Linked DNA regions of Agarilytica rhodophyticola. The protein of the gene in region 1 binds, or shares a complex with, the protein of each later gene. Links are inferred from orthologs where the notes say so. Each region holds a gene or a part of one and is shown in the gene's direction. Other genes may lie near its edges.

The links.
Region 2: the proteins of sbcB (region 1) and ssb are in contact, whole or in part, in a crystal structure (PDB 3C94), measured with the Escherichia coli proteins. The link is inferred for Agarilytica rhodophyticola from one-to-one orthologs.

What each region holds. Positions count from the first base shown.
Region 1 is NZ_CP020038.1:1,162,070-1,165,398, forward strand. The notes cover bases 271-3,267. They hold sbcB (exodeoxyribonuclease I), read left to right. Parts: upstream 271-1,058; coding sequence 1,059-2,477; downstream 2,478-3,267. Other genes in these bases: BVC89_RS04920 (tetratricopeptide repeat protein), read left to right, coding at 271-590; BVC89_RS04925 (hypothetical protein), read left to right, coding at 645-947; BVC89_RS04935 (aspartate carbamoyltransferase), read left to right, coding at 2,570-3,267. In the rest of the region: more of BVC89_RS04920, read left to right, coding at 1-270; more of BVC89_RS04935, read left to right, coding at 3,268-3,329. UniProt on the Escherichia coli protein: Degrades single-stranded DNA (ssDNA) in a highly processive manner.
Region 2 is NZ_CP020038.1:5,139,661-5,142,983, reverse strand. What follows is about bases 197-3,187. They hold ssb (single-stranded DNA-binding protein), read left to right. Parts: upstream 197-1,393; coding sequence 1,394-1,981; downstream 1,982-3,187. Other genes in these bases: BVC89_RS21350 (M23/M56 family metallopeptidase), read right to left, coding at 2,312-3,187; BVC89_RS29925 (hypothetical protein), read left to right, coding at 2,125-2,274; BVC89_RS21360 (MFS transporter), read left to right, coding at 197-1,202. In the rest of the region: more of BVC89_RS21360, read left to right, coding at 1-196; more of BVC89_RS21350, read right to left, coding at 3,188-3,323. UniProt on the Escherichia coli protein: Plays an important role in DNA replication, recombination and repair. Binds to ssDNA and to an array of partner proteins to recruit them to their sites of action during DNA metabolism. Acts as a sliding platform that migrates on DNA via reptation.

The sequences.
Region 1 (3,329 bases):
CAGCTCTCGATCATTTTATGAAGTCTGCCGAGAATGGAAATATACGAGCCCAGAACAATCTCGGGTGGATGTACCTTCATGGTTTGGGGGCCGACATTGATTACAAGAAGAGTTTCTATTGGTATAAAAAAGCCGCTGTTTCAAAAGAGCCATTAGTCCTTTACATGCTGGGTCAAGCATATTTACATGGTCGTGGCACAGATAAGAATAAAGAAATCGCTTTTAAACTGTATCATCAAGCTTATGGCAAGGGAGTTCCCGAAGCTGACTTGAGGGTTGGAATGGATTATTACTTCGGCATAGTATCAGAACAGGATGTCGAAAAGGGCAAGAAGCTTATATTGCAGGCAGCTGAGGCTGACCAACCATATGCGCAATGCTTCATAGGTATGCTTGCTTTAGAGAAAAGTGATAAGGATAGAGCTTTATCATGGTTTCGTCGTGCCAAAGCTCAAGACTACAAATTTGCTAGTGTACTTATTGGTGCTCTTGAGCTTGAAGAAGGTAATTACCTAGAAGCAACGAAGAATATATTATCTGGAGCATCAGTCTTTACTTCACTAGAAATTACAGTAACTGAGAGTGAGTAGAGATAACAAAGTCATCAATTTGACCGCCTTACGCTGCGCTTCAGGCGCCAAATTATGGCGGCATTAAGCATTATTATGATCAAAGTTATACATAAATCTTTTGCTCTCGTTTGGCTATGGTACGCTTCGATAATATTGTGTCAGTGCTTTTGGGGTGGCCTTGAGATTCCAGTTGACGGCGTTATGGAAATTGTTTTTCCATATATTTTCTATAGTGATTCTGCTTGGTATGATGCCCCCAAATATTCTAAGTATGATTTTATTGGCAATATCAAGATTGTTACGTTTTTAGCGGTAATGTATTCGATTATTAAAGGTGCTATGTATTATCGAGCGCGAGGTTCTAAAAATGCTTAACAAGTCAATTAGCTACGTCAATTTATAATGCTTCAGCTATATAGACATGTATTCTTTTCAAATATCCCGTTAGTATGATGGGGTCAAGCTTGAGAGAAAATTAATAAAAGAATGAATACTTTTTATTGGCACGATTATGAAACCTGGGGCGCTAATCCTGCCATTGACCGGCCTAGCCAGTTCGCTGGCGTTCGCACTGATGAAGATTTAAATATTATCGACGATCCTTTGGTAGTTTATTGCCGTCCTCCCGAAGATATCTGGCCCCACCCAGAAGCGTGCCTGATCACAGGCATAACGCCTCAAAAAGCTTTGGCCGAAGGCTTGAGCGAGCGGGAGTTTATTGCCAAGATCCATCAACAGTTAGCGCAGCCTAAAACCTGTGGGGTCGGCTATAACACCTTGCGTTTTGATGATGAAGTGACTCGTTACACTCTGTATCGCAATTTTTATGATCCTTACGAACGTGAGTGGAATTTTGGTAATTCACGCTGGGATATTATCGATATGGTGCGTTTGGTTTATGCACTAAGGCCAGAAGGTATCGAGTGGCCGATAGTGGATGATAAACCCAGCTTCAAACTTGAAAACTTATGTATCGCTAATGGCATCAGTCACGAATCAGCCCACGACGCCTACTCTGATGTTGAAGCAACGATCAATCTTGCTAAATTGATTAAAGAAAAAAAGCCAGCACTTTACGACTACGTTTTGAAAAATAAAAACAAACATGCTGCCGCCGGCTTTATTGATATTGCCAATTGTAAACCCTTATTACACATCTCCTCTAAATTCCCGTCTACAAGAGGGTGCGCTGGACTTATTGCCCCACTCGCAATGCATCCAGTGAATAAAAATGCGGTAATAGTTTTCGACCTTGCTGTTGATCCTAAGCCACTTGGCTATTTGAGCCCGGAAGAGATTCATGAGCGAGTCTTTGTTGCACAAGAAGATTTGCCAGAGGGAGAACAGCGCTTACCTATTAAACTCGTTCATTTAAATAAATGTCCTATTTTAGGGACAACTAAACTGCTCGATCAAAAAACAGCAGATAAACATGGTATTGATAAAGCGCAATGTGAAAAACATTGGCAGACACTTAAAAAAATGGATGTTGGCAACAAACTTAAGCAAATGTATCAACTAGATACTTTTGCTCCTTCTAGTGATCCTGAATGCCAGCTTTATGATGGTTTTATTCCCAACAACGACAAGCGTCTAATGGCTGAGCTTAGAGCCATGACGGAGCAGGAGTTTGCTACGACCAATGTCATCTTTGAAGATCCTCGCTTAAATGACATGATTCTGCGCTACAAAGCGCGAAATTTCCCCAATTCTCTAGCACCTCACGAACAAGAAGAATGGCGCGAGTTCGTAGCACAACGGCGAGCCTTTGGCGCAGACAATATGCTTAGTCATGAACAATTTTCAACGCATGTTGCTGAGCTGAAGCAGTACTATAAGGATGATGATGAAAAGCAAAATATTTTATATGCATTAGAGCAATATGCTATGGCTCACATGGCCTAAACTTAAAGGATATTTTTCTTTCTAGACGACTTGCATAAGCGTAGAATATGCGCCAAATTTTATAGGGCTTGTTCACATAGGGGTAACTGACTTTGAAATTTGCTGGTGCACATATCCTTTCTGTCGATCAATTTGAACGCGCAGATATTGAACAAATTTTTTCGGTTGCCGATATTATGGAACCCTATGCTTTGCGGCGCAAAGTCACCAGGGTGTTAGAAGGCGCTATTCTTGGCAATATGTTTTTTGAACCGTCCACCCGAACTCGAGTCAGCTTTGGTTGTGCTTTTAACCTGCTCGGTGGCGAGGTGCGCGAAACCACAGGGTTTAAAAGCTCAGCAATCACCAAGGGGGAATCCCTTTATGACACTGCGCGGGTTTTATCCGGCTATAGCGATATTATTTGCATGCGTCATCCTGAGTCAGGTTCTGTGGCTGAGTTCGCTGGCGCTAGTCGTGTCCCAGTGATCAATGGGGGTGATGGTGCCAATGAACATCCCAGCCAAGCGCTGTTGGATTTATATACAATTCGTAAAGAGGTTCGCGATAAAGGGCGTTCTTTAGATGGTTTGCGAATTGCGATGATCGGTGACTTAAAATATGGTCGCACGGTGCACTCATTAATTCGCCTGTTGAGTTTATTTAAAGACTTGCAAGTTATTTTAGTTTCCCCCGATGCCTTGCAAATGCCTGAAGAACATGTGGAGCACCTGCGTCAGGCTGGGCACCAGGTTCTTGTTTCGTCAGATTTAACCAACAGCATTGGGCATGTGGATATTGTCTACTCAACACGCATACAGGAAGAGCGTTTTGAATCGAGCGATGAAGCTGATTTATATCGCGGGCGCTTTC
Region 2 (3,323 bases), 4.0 Mb from region 1 along the record:
CTCTAGGTGTTTATGGACTCACGCAAGCTTGTTTTCAAATTCCTCTTGGTATGCTCTCAGATATTGTCGGCCGTAAACCTGTTATTGCTGGGGGGCTCGTTGTCTTCGCTATTGGCAGTGTTGTGGCTGCTGTTGCCACAACAGTGGAAGGTCTTATCATCGGCAGAGCTTTACAAGGGAGTGGTGCTATCGCGAGTGCTATTATGGCGATGGTGGCGGATCTTACTTCTGAAGAAAACCGCACAAAGGCGATGGCGGCGATAGGGGCCTCTATTGGTCTATCGTTTTCTTTGGCCATGATTCTCGGCCCGGCATTAGCCGCTATTAAGGGCTTATCGGGAGTATTTGCTTTGTCTGCAATATTATCTTGCATTGGCATTGCTATCGTATTTTTTCTTGTGCCCACGCCGACAAGTAAAGGGGCTCATCGAGACGTTGCCGCAACACCTGAGCTGTTCAAGCAAAGTGTTCAGAATGGTCAGCTGCTGCGATTAAACCTGGGTATATTTTCGTTACATTGTATTTTAATGGTGAGCTTTGTATGTATTCCGGGTGTCTTGGAGTCAACATTATCTTTACCTAAGGAAAGTCATTGGCAGTTTTACTTGCCGATCCTATTGCTTGCTTTTATCGCGATGTTGCCACTGATGATTGTGGCTGAGAAGAAGCGCAAAATTAAGCCGGTTTTTTTGGCCGCAGTATTGACCTTGAGTGTCAGCTGTTTGCTTTTAATGTTACAGCACCAATCCTTTGTTGGGGTGGTTTTCATTGTTTTTGTATTTTTCGTGGCTTTTAATTTGTTGGAATCCATTCTGCCTTCGCTAGTAAGCAAAATTGCACCAGCGGGCACAAAAGGTACGGCCATGGGAATTTATTCCACTAGCCAGTTTCTCGGAGCTTTTAGCGGAGGTTTAGTTGGTGGTTGGATACTACAACATTATTCCGTGGCCATGGTGTTTGCTTTTTGCGCTGTCTTAGCGCTTCTATGGTTTATCGTGGCTATATCCATGTTACCCCCCAAGCATCTTACTAGTTTATGTGTCAGTATCGCCGATGATGAGAGAGTGAAAAAGATATCTCAAATCAGTGGAGTGGAAGAGGCATTCCATGTGATCGAAGAGTCACTTTTATATTTGAAAGTAGATAAAGCCAAGTTAGATGAACAGGCTCTAAATGAATTGGCCGGCTTAGATGCAAAATAATAGTGTTAGAGTACCTTCGCTGTGCGCTTTGCAGGGAGGCGATTCCATCTTGCAGCTGTATACTGTAAGTGTTAACAGGGCCCAAAATATGCTAAAGTCGAAGCAATAGTTCGCAGCATGGAAGTGCACTTGTTAGCTCTTGAGCTGACAAAAATCAATGTAAAACAAATTAATACGTAAAGAGGAAGAAAATCGTGGCCAGAGGTGTTAATAAAGTCATATTAGTCGGCAACTGTGGGCAAGACCCAGAGACACGTTATAGCGCAGGAGGCGCGGCAATTACTAATCTAAGCATTGCGACATCAGATTCTTGGAAAGATAAGCAGACCGGGCAAATGCAGGATCGTACTGAATGGCACCGAGTGGTGTTCTTCAACCGCCTAGCGGAAGTGGCCGGTGAATACTTACGCAAAGGCAGTAAAGTCTATGTTGAAGGCCGCTTGCAAACCCGCAAATGGCAGGGACAAGACGGGCAAGACCGCTATACCACAGAAATTGTTGCCAGTGAGATGCAAATGCTCGACTCCCGTGGTGACAACATGTCTGGCGGCAGTTATGGCGGTGCTAATCAAGGTATGCCGCAGCAGGGCATGGGTGGTCAGCCGGGAATGCAACAACAGCCTGGTGGCTATCAGCAGCAAGCACCACAACAACCTTATCAGCAACCACCAGCGCAACAACCACCATCACAGCAACAACAGCCCTATGGTGGTGGAGCACAGAATACCCCGCCAGCTGCTCCTGAGATGGATAGCTTTGATGATGATATTCCGTTCTAGCTAAAGTAATTAACATTGAAAAATAACCTTAAGAGCCGCTATTTAGCGGCTTTTTTAATTTTATTAGAAAAATAATGCTGAAAACTGAATAACATCTAACATACCACTTTATAACAAAGCTAAATGTTTATGAGTAGGTGTTCATGAAAGTTGCGGTGAAGCAATTTAAAAGTGAAGAAGGCTATGTGTTTTTATTAGGAGAGGACGCAATTCCTGATTTTTGGGTAACTCACTTTGTTCCCCAATCTCCAGTGATTATTAATTTGGCGGTAACTCATATGGTCAAGGTATGACAATTCATTGCAAACACCGCCCTTGATAATCGACATATCAACTTTGTCTATTTAACAATATACTCGGATCAACTCGTTGATTGTCTTTAATAACTTCAAAGTGAAGATGAACTCCAGTAGCTTTACCCGTATCACCAATGATTCCAATAGCCTGTCCAGCTCTAATCCAAGAACCCACTTTAGTGTCAATAGAATCTAAATGTGAATATAAAGTTTGATAGCCACCTTTATGCTGAATTAATATGGTATTCCCATAATTAGGATGTAATGTTTTGTTATCTGCAATAACTATAATGCCATCAGCAGCAGACATCACCGAACTACCTCTTTCAGCGACATAATCAACGCCTTGATGTGGTTTATAATGTCTTATTTTGCTGATACTACTAAATGTTGAAGTTACCGTATGGTTATCAAGTGGGTGTCGCCAAATTAAAATACCTGTCGTTGAGGGGGTTTTTAAAAACGTATATATACCAAAAAGAGCGATTATCATCAAAGAAAACGTTAAGGCTATAGTAAAGTGACTTTTATTCGACGGACAAATAATGTTTGTAAGCCTAACTTTATAGTCATTAGTACAAAGCACACTGGAATTAAATTGAGCCACTGGGTTTTTGTTATCGAGTAGAGCACTTCTTTTCAATGATACTAGTAATGTCTTTGCATAATCGTGCTTATTGATATTAAATCGATGTATAGTCAGTTTATCACACCGATATTCCATAGCTCTTATAAACTGCCATTCCATTTTTCTTACAAATGGATTTATCCATAAAAGTATACTTAATACTCTCCATAAAATAGTTGCAATATGATCTTTGTTTGCAATATGTGTTAGTTCATGTTGAATCAAAATACTTTGTTGATCTTTTTCTAGCGATGAAAAATATTTAGGCAGTACAATGTAAGGTGAGATTGCGCCAAATACAAAAGGACTATGGTTTAGAGAGGAAATTGCAACCTTAACTCTACTGCTAGACAGCTCATCAATTAATATGGAAGAGCCGGTTAATTTTTTCAATCTTTGCCAAATAGCCATTAATTGA